DNA from 2 places in the Vibrio sabulosilitoris genome. Region 2 is predicted to be linked to the other one. Evidence: riboswitches for the same ligand, from Rfam matches in the RefSeq annotation. Region 2 holds a riboswitch; the other holds the start of a gene.

Region 1 (5,508 bases), 1.2 Mb from region 2:
TTTATGTCTCGGGTCAGCTATTGACTGAAGACTATTACGTGGCGAATAAGCTCCTCAAAGGCTTTATCGGCAGCGCGAATATCGACAGTAACTCTCGATTGTGTATGGCCTCATCTGTGGTTGGGCACAAGCGCGCCTTTGGCTCTGACACCGTACCCGGTTGCTATGAGGATTTGGAGCTGGCTGATCTGGTCGTGCTGGTGGGCTCGAACCTGGCGTGGTGTCATCCTGTGCTGTATCAGCGCCTTCGCGCGGCAAAACAAGCCAACTCAAAGCTTAAGATAGTGGTGATTGACCCGCGAAGAACTGCTACCTGTGAGCTGGCGGATGTTCACTTGCCGATCAACTCAGGCAGCGATGTGGCGTTGTTTAATGGATTGCTGGCCTATCTTTATCAGCACGATTACCTCGACAATGAGTTTCTGCGCCAACACACACAGCAGGCCGAAGCGGCGCTTGAGACCGCTTTAGATGAAGATAAGGTGGATCAGGTTACGGGTATCACTCCCGAGCAGCTTGAAGCCTTTTACCAACTGTTTGCCACTCACGATAAAGTGGTGACGGTGTACTCGCAAGGCGTCAATCAATCCACCAGCGGGGTGGATAAGGTAAACAGTATTATTAACTGCCACCTAGCGACTGGCCGGATCGGTCAGCCGGGGAGTGGGCCATTTTCGGTCACCGGTCAGCCCAATGCTATGGGCGGGCGTGAGGTCGGCGCGCTAGCAACTATGCTGTGTGGCCACCTTGAGTTTGATCAACCCGAGCACTTGGCCATGCTCAGTGACTATTGGGCCACCGATAACCTTGCCACTCGCCCAGGCCTTAAAGCCGTGGATATGTTTGATGCGATGACAGAGGGTAAAATCAAAGCGGTTTGGATCATGGCGACCAATCCGGCAGTGAGCTTGCCAGACTCGGACAAAGTGCGCGCAGCGCTCAAGGCTTGCCCCTTTGTGGTGGTCTCGGATTGCATTGAGGAGACAGAGACCACTGAGTTTGCTGATCTACTGCTGCCGGTACAAGGCTGGAGTGAGAAGTCGGGCACGGTGACGAACTCGGAACGCCGCATCTCGCGTCAGCGGCGCATACTGCCAAGCCCTGGCGAGGCCAAGCCTGATTGGTGGGTCATCAGCCAAGTCGGGCAAAAGCTCGGTTTTGAGCAGGCGTTTGATTATCTCCACGAGGGGGAGATCTTTGCAGAATACGCCAAGCTTACCACGCTCGGAAACCAACACTTTGAGCGTGATTTGTCACTGATTGGTTTAACCACGCTTGATGATCAGGGATACAGTGCGTTGACGCCCCAGCAGTGGCCGGTCAAAGCGTGGCAATCTGAGCCTGTTCAGCAAAGAATGTTCAGCGATGGTCGCTTTTATACCCCAAGCGGCAAAGCTCACTTGATCCCTGTGCGTTACCGCGCTCCTGTCAGCGTGGTTGATGACGAGTATCCGCTGCTGCTTAATACCGGCCGAACGCGTGACCAATGGCATACCATGACGCGCACCGGCCTGTCAGCCCAATTAGGGTCGTTTGATCCCGAGCCTTATGTTGCGATTCACCCCCAAACGGCGCGCGATTATCAGCTCAAAGCCGAAGGACTTGTGAGAGTGACCAGCCGCTACGGCAGCTGCCTTGCGCGGGCCAGGCTCACCACAGACCAAAATCTTGGCGAGATTTATGTGCCTATCCACTGGAATGGGGCAACGGCCAGCCAAGCAAAGCCGTGTAACTTGATTGCGCCGCATCACGATAGCCTGTCTGGTCAGCCTGAGTTTAAGCATACACCAGTGAGGGTGACTGGCTGCGTCTCACGTTGTCAGGCCTTGCTGTTATCACGACACACCGTAGCGCTGGATAAAGAGCACTATTGGGCAAGACAAAAGGTCGAGCGAGGCTATGCGTATCACATAGACTGCGCCGAGAACATTGAGGTGCTTGAGGGCTGGCTTAGTCAGGTGAAGCAGGGTGATGGTAAGGAGATCCGTTTCGACATGACGGCCGATGACGGGATGATTCGCTACGCGTTCATTCAAGCGGAGGAGATTCAGCAGCTCTTGGTTATCCAGCGTAAGCTGACTGCCTCGCAGCGCGAGCGCTACATCACTCTATTTAATAGTGTCTTTGATGCCACGGGTGAGCGGCAGTTCATGACCGAGGACTCTGCTTTAGACAATGGCGACCCTGCGCCGGATAAATAGTCGCCAAGCTCTCATTCCGTGATTTTCAAGTTGTAAAAAGAAGTGCATCACTGGGCGGTTGGCTGCTATGATGGGTGCCAGATAGTCGGGGGGCCAGAGTTTTAGTTTGGCTGAGATCGAAATTCGAGACCCGTAGAACCTGATTCAGTTAACACTGACGTAGGGAACTATTCGTACTTTGCCAACCTGCCAGCGATCTATTCTGGCTTGTTATCGAGCTCCGTTACTCAGGCGGTGCTGGTGTGCCAAGGTTCGTTTCCTGCGGTCAGTAATCACCTACGCCGTATTAGGAGTAACGATGGCACATTCTCAAGTGACACCCAAGCAAACCACACCTATTGTCCTTACCATTGCAGGCTCAGATAGCGGCGGCGGTGCCGGCATTCAAGCGGATATTAAAGCCATCTCGGCGACGGGCAGTTTTGCCTGCACGGCGATCACGGCGATCACTTCGCAAAACACCCAAGGCGTATCCGCCATTCTGCCTATTTCACTTGAGCATGTTGAGAGTCAGCTCGACGCCGTGTTTAGCGATCTGCATGTCGTGGCGGTGAAAATCGGTATGCTCGCCGACTCCAGTATCATCGAAACTGTGGCCCGAAAGCTTGAGCAGTATAAACCTCAATTCCTAGTTGTTGATCCTGTGATGGTGGCGACCAGTGGCGATCTACTGCTTGAGCAGTCAGCGATTAGCACGCTCAAACAAAAGCTCATTCCTATGGCGGATATTATCACGCCAAACTTGCCAGAGGGCGCGGCACTAACGGGTAAGCCAGTCCCTGAATCTGAAGATGACATGAATGCGATGATCACCGACTTGCGCGCACTTGGCGCAAAAGCGGTGCTGCTAAAGGGCGGTCACCTAGAGCAAGACGAGAACAGTAATGATCTACTGATCACCGCGGACAGCCATGAGTTGATTAGTGCCAAGCGCAGTGCAACCCAAAACACCCACGGCACTGGCTGTACCCTCTCTTCTGCCATTGCATCGTACTTGGCGCAGGGTAATAACCTTCGTAAGGCAGTAGGGCTGGGTAAGCAGTATATCTCTGAGGCGATTGCTCATGCCGATGAGCTCACTATCGGTCAGGGACACGGACCTGTGCACCACTTCTATCAAGGACATGCCGATGTGCGCTAATGCGCTTGGTATTGAGCTGAAAAACGCCGGTCTACGATATCGAGATAGCAGCAGTGCAACGCTTGCGCAGCTCGACATTGCCTTTCCTGCCGGTCAGTGGAGTGTGGTGCTAGGGCGCAGTGGCAGCGGCAAGACTACCATCTTGCGCTATCTTGCGGGCCTGCTTGATGACAAGGTTGATTGGCAAGGTGAGTTGCTCACCAGTGATACCCAATCACTCGACGGGCGTATTGCCTATATGGCCCAGCAAGACCTATTGCTGCCGTGGCTGAGTGTTATCGATAATGTGTGTTTGAGTCAGCGCTTTAGCCCGCCAATGAGCGGTAACCATGACCAAGAGCAAGCATTGTCACTGCTAGAAGCGGTGGGGTTGGCTGATTACGCCAACAGTATGCCTAACCAACTGTCTGGCGGGATGCGCCAGCGTGTGGCGTTGGCGAGAACACTGATGCAAGACCGACCTGTGGTGTTGATGGATGAGCCGTTCTCTGCACTCGATGCGGTCACTCGGCATAAACTGCAAACCTTGGCGGCGATGCTGCTAAAAGGTAAGACGGTGGTGTTGATCACCCACGATCCCCAAGAAGCGGTGCGCCTAGCCGAGCAACTGTACGTGCTTCAGGGCACACCCGCCAACGCTCAATCACTTGAGGTACCAACCAGCGCTATTCCACGCGACCTAGATGCGCAGTGCGCGGCGCTGCAACAGGCGATTTTAAATCAATTGGAGCGTGATTATGAGTGATATGTCCCAATACGACACGATTTCGCGTCATGTTGAACGCAGCGAATCCCGCAGTCACCCGATTTTTCGTCTGCTGGTAAGTACCGCAGTGATACTGGGGCTATGGCAAGCTTTAGTAGTGATATTTGAGCTGCCAAGCTTTATTCTGCCCGCGCCGATGCAGGTACTGAGTAAACTCATCGAGCGTTACGATGTGCTGCTGATGCACTCGTGGGTGACAGGGCAGGAGATTATACTGGGTCTATTGCTTGGTTTAACCATGGGCTTGCTATTTGCCCTGCAGATGCTGCTGTTTGAGCCAGTTAAGCGCTGGCTGTTGCCAGTCTTAATCGCTAGCCAAGCGGTACCAGTGTTTGCGATTGCACCCATCTTAATGCTGTGGCTTGGCTATGGGATCGCTTCTAAGGTCGTGATGGCCGCGATCATCATCTTCTTTCCGGTGACTACCTGCTGCTACGACGGGCTGCGTAATACCCCAACCGGTTACCTCGATTTGGCCAAAACCATGGATGCCTCGAAATGGCAGTTACTGCGTCATATCCAACTTCCCGCCGCGCTGCCAACACTCGCCTCTGGTGTGCGAGTCGCGGTAGTGATCGCGCCGATTGGTGCGGTCGTCGGCGAGTGGGTGGGCTCAAGCGCAGGCCTTGGTTATCTGATGCTGCAAGCCAACGCTCGCATGATCATTGATGAAATGTTTGCCGCGCTGTTTATCCTCGCGCTGCTCTCGATCAGTCTTTATTTCTTAACCGATAAACTCCTCAAAAAACTTATTCCCTGGGAAAACCAGTAAAGGATTCGACCTCAAAGGATACGCATAATGACTACGAAGAAACTACTTAGCGCGACGGCTCTGCTCACGACACTTTTATCGAGTGGCGCTATGGCAGCAGAGAAAAAACTGACACTGATGCTGGACTGGTTTGTAAACCCCAATCACGGACCTATCGTCATTGCTCAAGAGCGCGGCTACTTTAAACAGCAGGGACTAGAGATTGAGATTCAAGAGCCAGCAGATCCAAGCACACCAGCAAAACTAGTGGCAGCAGGCCGCGTCGATCTAGCGGTGTCTTATCAGCCGAGCTTGACGATTGATGTCGCCGCTGGCCTGCCACTAGTTCGTGCTGCGACATTGATAGCTACGCCGCTGAATACCCTTACCGTGCTAGATAATGGCAAACACGATACGATTGGCGATCTCAAGGGCAAAAAGATTGGTATCGCGATTGCCGGTAATGAGGATGCCACGATTGGTAAAATGCTCGCGCAAAGTGGGGTCAAATTCTCTGAAGTCGAGATCATCAATGTCGGTTGGGCGCTATCTTCTTCTCTCGCTTCAGGCAAAGTGGATGCCATCTGGGGCGGCCTGCGTAACTTTGAGATGAATCAGCTTGAGCTTGAAGGCTTTAAAGCCAAGGCCT
Region 2 (5,508 bases):
CAAGCCAGTACAGCGTTGAGGTTGAACAGCACGCTGAGCTAGGCCTAAACCTGCCGAAGGTGATTGTACGTACACACGGTGTGGTGCACGAGCACGTACTGTCTGTCGACTTCATCAACTCGAAAGAGTACAGCAAGCTTGCAGACCTTTCAGAGGCACTTGATGGCTTGATTGAAGAGGGTGCTTACATCAAGCGTGGCGAGCGTACTCTTGCTATCAGCAGCTTTGTTGATGCGCTTAACTGGCTAATCAAAGAGTCACGCCGTGGTCTAAGCCTGCAGCGCTACAAAGGTCTGGGTGAGATGAACCCAGATCAGCTGTGGGAAACCACCATGGACCCTGATACTCGTCGTATGATGCAGGTGACGATCGAGGATGCGGTTGGTGCAGACCAGCTATTCACCACGCTAATGGGCGATCAGGTTGAGCCTCGTCGTAACTTTATCGAAGAGAACGCGCTGAAAGTGGCTAACCTTGACGTCTAGTCGACACCAGCTTTAACCAAATTAGAAACAGCTACCGACAATCGGTGGCTGTTTTTTTTGGGGGCGACGAAATTAGGGGCGAGGTGCGGGGACGTTTCACTTCGGGGAGCGAGGAGGTCGTCACTTGAGGTTAATTGAGTGGTAGAGCCTTTGAGTCATCAGTGTGTTGGGTTTAAGGCTATGAAAAGTCGGGTAATAAAAAAAATTGAAGAAAATTACTTGAAAGGGGGCTTTGGTGTCCACATATCTTGTTATGAGGAGAGGGTATCTTGCTAGAGAATAGAAGATAGGCCGCCTCAAACCCGCCAACGGCGCATCGCTCTGATGAGGATAGCCCTGCTGGCTGACAATTTAACCTTGATCCCTACTCATGTCCCTGCGTCGGCGATAAGCGGCCTGTGGAATGAACCAGGATCTCTTAGCCAGTCATTTGATCACTTACAGTCACGATCAATGGCGTTTGAGGCTAAGACTATTGCTTACTAAGAGGATAGCATGATGAGAACTGTTGATTTTACACCCCTATACCGCAATGCAATTGGCTTTGACCGTCTGTTTAACATGATGGAAGCGAATTCAGCTAAAAACACTTCTGGCGGTTACCCTCCATACAATATCGAGCAAAAAGACGAAAACCACTACCGCATCACCATGGCAGTAGCCGGCTTTGCCGAGTCACAACTCGAGATCACCCAAAAAGAAAATATGCTACTGGTTAAGGGTGAGCGTCAAGCCGAAGAGGGTAAGAACTACGTCTACCAAGGCATCGCCGAGCGCGACTTCGAGCGTAAGTTCCAACTCGCAGATTACGTTAAGGTCGTCGGTGCAACCATGGAAAACGGCCTACTGCACGTAGACCTAGAACGTGAGATCCCAGAAGCAATGAAGCCTCGCAAGATTGCCATCAACGGCAACAACTTGCTTGAAGGCTAAGATTTTTCAATCTGAGATTGAGAGCGCCTAGATGGCGCTCTTTTTTTTTGCAAAAAAAAGAGATCGAGAGGCGAGATCGCTTTGCTGCGAGAACGCTTCGCTCGAGGTGGTGGAGCACTTGACAGTGGTGGCTAGGGTTGGAAAATTTTCTCGCCTCTCGCCTCTCGCCTCTCGCCTCTCGCCTCTCGCCTCTCGCCTCTCGCCTCTCGCCTCTCGCCTCTCGCCTCTCGCCTCTCGCCTCTCGCCTCTCGCCTCTCGCCTCTCGCCTCTCGCCTCTCGCCTCTAAAAAGTGACTACTGTAACTTTTTCATTTTGTTGTTGTTTGTGGGCAGTTACGTATACTTATCAGCATTAATTTTGGTCGAATTTTGGGGTTAAACCATGGGTCAGTTTTCCATTTTGGGCTTCATTGCACTTGGTGGTGCATTTGGTGCTTGTTCTAGATATTTAGTTTCTGAGTTGTGTGTACAGCTTTTTGGTCGTGGATTTCCTTATGGCACATTGACCGTCAATGTGGTCGGTTCGTTTGCGATGGGCTGCTTGATCGCCGCTTTTGAGAACGAGATGCTAGCCACTGACCCATGGCGACAAATTATTGGCTTGGGCTTTCTCGGTGCTCTGACGACCTTTTCGACCTTCTCAATGGATAATGTCCTGCTGATGCAGCAGGGGGCTTTTTTCAAGATGGGGCTCAATGTGTTGCTTAATGTTGTGCTCAGCATTTCTGCTGCCTGGCTAGGTTTTCAATTACTGGTTAAGAGTTAATTATCTGTTCTGATCCGATTGGTTTGTCACCACTAATTACCTATAATCGGAGTTCTCACAGATTTAGTGAGCTGAAACTTGTCGGAGTGCCACATTGGCTGAGACCGTTCATTCGGGATCCGTTGAACCTGATCAGGCTAACACCTGCGAAGGGAACAAGAGCAAGCGTGCTGCAATCTACATCGCTCACGCTAGCGTTCGATAGGACATCGACCGTCTTTTCGACCCTCTTGTCGCATCTATCCGCCAAGCATTTTCATTCCATTTCAAGCAAAGGAAGAATGCTATGTCGAATCGTAAACAAGCAAGACTGGAAGCAAAACAGTTTATTGATACGCTCTCTGTAGAGCCCTACCCAAATTCCTCGAAGGTTTATATTCAAGGCTCAAGACCGGATGTTCGTGTGCCTATGCGCGAGATCGCCTTGGCTGACACCCTAGTTGGCGGAACCAAAGAGGCCCCTATCTATGAGCCCAATGAGGCGATTCGAGTCTACGATACCTCCGGTGTTTATACCGATCCCGAGCACCAAATCGATCTTTACCGAGGCCTACCTAAGCTGCGCCAGGCATGGATAGAGGAGCGGGGCGATACCGAGTTGCTCGATGAGGTGAGCTCGGTGTACAGCAAGCAAAGACTAGAGGATGAGAGTTTAGACGAGTTGCGCTATGGTCATCTGCCACCTATTCGCCGCGCAAAGGCTGGGCAGTGCGTCACTCAGCTTCATTATGCGCGCCAGGGAATCATCACGCCAGAGATGGAGTTCATCGCCATTCGCGAGAACATGGGACGGGCTAAGTACCGCGATGAGGTCCTGACTCAGCAGCATCCTGGGCAGCATTTCGGTGCTAACTTACCGCAAGCTATTACCCCTGAATTTGTCCGCCAAGAAGTGGCTCAAGGGCGTGCTATCATTCCATCTAACATCAATCACCCAGAATCTGAGCCGATGATCATCGGTCGTAACTTCTTGGTAAAGGTCAACGCCAATATTGGTAACTCATCAGTCAGCTCTTCGATAGAGGAGGAGGTCGAAAAGCTGGTGTGGTCAACCCGTTGGGGCGGCGACACAGTGATGGACTTGTCGACTGGGCGCAATATTCATGAGACGCGTGAGTGGATACTGCGTAACAGTCCAGTGCCAATTGGTACTGTGCCTATGTATCAGGCGCTAGAGAAGGTCAATGGGATTGCTGAAAACCTTAACTGGGAAGTGATGCGCGATACTTTAATCGAGCAAGCCGAACAGGGTGTTGATTACTTCACTATTCACGCGGGCCTATTGCTACGCTATATCCCGATGACAGCGAAGCGCGTTACCGGCATTGTCTCTCGTGGTGGCTCGATCATCGCCAAGTGGTGTCTTGCTCACCACCAAGAAAGTTTCCTCTATACCCACTTTAAAGAGATCTGTGAGATCTGTGCCAAGTACGATGTTGCGCTGTCTCTGGGCGATGGCCTACGTCCAGGCTCGATTGCTGATGCCAACGACGAGGCACAGTTTTCAGAGTTGCGTACCCTTGGTGAACTGACCAAGATCGCTTGGCAGCATGATGTTCAGGTGATCATTGAGGGGCCAGGACACGTGCCGATGCACATGATCAAAGAGAATATGGATGAGCAGCTTAAGCACTGTCATGAAGCGCCTTTCTATACCTTAGGCCCTTTGACCACCGACATTGCCCCAGGTTATGACCACATTACCTCAGGCATTGGCGCGGCGATGATTGGTTGGTATGGGTGCGCGATGCTGTGTTATGTCACCCCCAAAGAGCATCTAGGTCTGCCAAACAAGCAAGATGTGAAGACTGGGCTGATCACCTATAAACTCGCGGCTCACGCAGCGGATCTGGCCAAGGGCCACCCTGGTGCACAAGTGCGTGATAACGCTTTGTCTAAGGCACGCTTCGAGTTCCGCTGGCAAGATCAATTCAACCTGTCTCTCGACCCAGAAACCGCACAGTGCTATCACGATGAAACTTTGCCTCAAGAGTCTGGCAAGGTGGCACACTTTTGCTCTATGTGTGGCCCTAAGTTCTGCTCGATGAAGATTTCTCAAGAGGTGCGTGAGTACGCCAAAGACAGCCAACAGGTCGCGGCAGACCAATCCATTGAAATTCAAATGTTGGACAATCCACTTGAAGGGATGCGTCAGAAATCCCAACAATTTCTAGACACTGGCTCTGAACTCTATCACCCAGTGACCAATACAGAGGACTAAACTATGCGCCTGCTCGTTCCGCAACAGCAGATTGAAATCACCCACAGCATTCAGCAGTGCTTGTTGGTCGCAAAGCAACATGGTTTTGCGACAGAAGCGATCAGCCTGGGCGTGAGCCCAAACGGTCAGTTTGAGCTTCACAATGATCAAAAGGAGGTCATTAGGATAAGCATTGATACAACCGGTGCTGTGACTAAGGCAGAGAGCGTTGATTGGCATTTTTGCTATCAGTTCAGCGCTGCCGAGCCATTAACGGTTGATGATGTTCGTCGCCAAGGTTGGGCAGCCAATACGATTTATATTGGCCTGCGGGATGAGCAAGGTTATGTCGATGCTTGGCAGCATCACGGGGAGGTGAGGGCGCTGAGTTATCTTTTAGGAGGTGTCTTTTCAACTGAACAACACCTAGCTTGGGTGATTAGTTTGTTGGCACTCGATTTCCCAATTGAGGATGCACTGACCTTTAGTCATGCTCAGCTCAATGTTTCACGTGAAACCTGGGCAAACGACTTTACCAAGTTCCCAACCCCTGTCCTTGAGGATCCGCGCCTTGGCGTTAGAGTTGGTTGGGCTGCGAATGCTGAAACCGTCACGTTTCCCGATATGGACAAACATCAGGTTGGCTTGTATCCCGTAGTGGATAATATCACCTGGATTGAGCGCCTGCTTAAACTCGGTATTAACACGGTGCAGCTGCGCATCAAGGACCCCAAAACACCGGATTTGGAAGCGCAAGTTAAGCGAGCCATTGAGCTAGGGCAAGAGCATCAAGCTCAGGTGTTCATAAATGACTACTGGCAGCTAGCCATCAAGCATGGCGCTTATGGGGTACACCTTGGGCAAGAGGACATAGAAGAGTCCAATCTAAGTCAGCTTGCGCAGGCGGGTATCTGTCTGGGTCTCTCGACTCACGGCTACTATGAATTATTGCGTATCGTGCAAATCAATCCGAGCTATATCGCCCTGGGGCATATTTTCCCAACCACGACCAAAGACATGCCGTCTAAACCACAAGGTCTAGTGCGCCTTGGCCACTACCAAAGCCTGATCAATTCTATTCCTTATGGACCTGACTTTGGCTATCCAACGGTGGCTATCGGTGGC

Evidence for each region. Region 2 has a riboswitch for thiamine pyrophosphate ahead of thiC (phosphomethylpyrimidine synthase ThiC). Riboswitches for the same ligand answer to the same signal wherever they lie in the genome.
Region 1: another riboswitch for thiamine pyrophosphate. It lies ahead of thiD (bifunctional hydroxymethylpyrimidine kinase/phosphomethylpyrimidine kinase); the one in region 2 lies ahead of thiC (phosphomethylpyrimidine synthase ThiC).

The regions. Positions count from the first base shown of each region.
Region 1 covers NZ_AP029599.1:1,613,707-1,619,214, forward strand. Annotated here, with positions in the region: gene ACZ5R2_RS07705 (molybdopterin oxidoreductase family protein) at 1-2,201, shown strand, start outside; TPP riboswitch at 2,278-2,384, shown strand; gene thiD (bifunctional hydroxymethylpyrimidine kinase/phosphomethylpyrimidine kinase) at 2,500-3,342, shown strand; gene ACZ5R2_RS07715 (ABC transporter ATP-binding protein) at 3,332-4,087, shown strand; partial or broken gene ACZ5R2_RS07720 (ABC transporter permease) at 4,146-4,880, shown strand; gene ACZ5R2_RS07725 (ABC transporter substrate-binding protein) at 4,908-5,508, shown strand, end outside.
Region 2 covers NZ_AP029599.1:460,392-465,899, forward strand. Annotated here, with positions in the region: gene gyrB (DNA topoisomerase (ATP-hydrolyzing) subunit B) at 1-485, shown strand, start outside; gene ACZ5R2_RS02305 (Hsp20 family protein) at 984-1,418, shown strand; gene crcB (fluoride efflux transporter CrcB) at 1,800-2,183, shown strand; TPP riboswitch at 2,256-2,355, shown strand; gene thiC (phosphomethylpyrimidine synthase ThiC) at 2,470-4,404, shown strand; gene ACZ5R2_RS02320 (thiamine phosphate synthase) at 4,408-5,508, shown strand, end outside.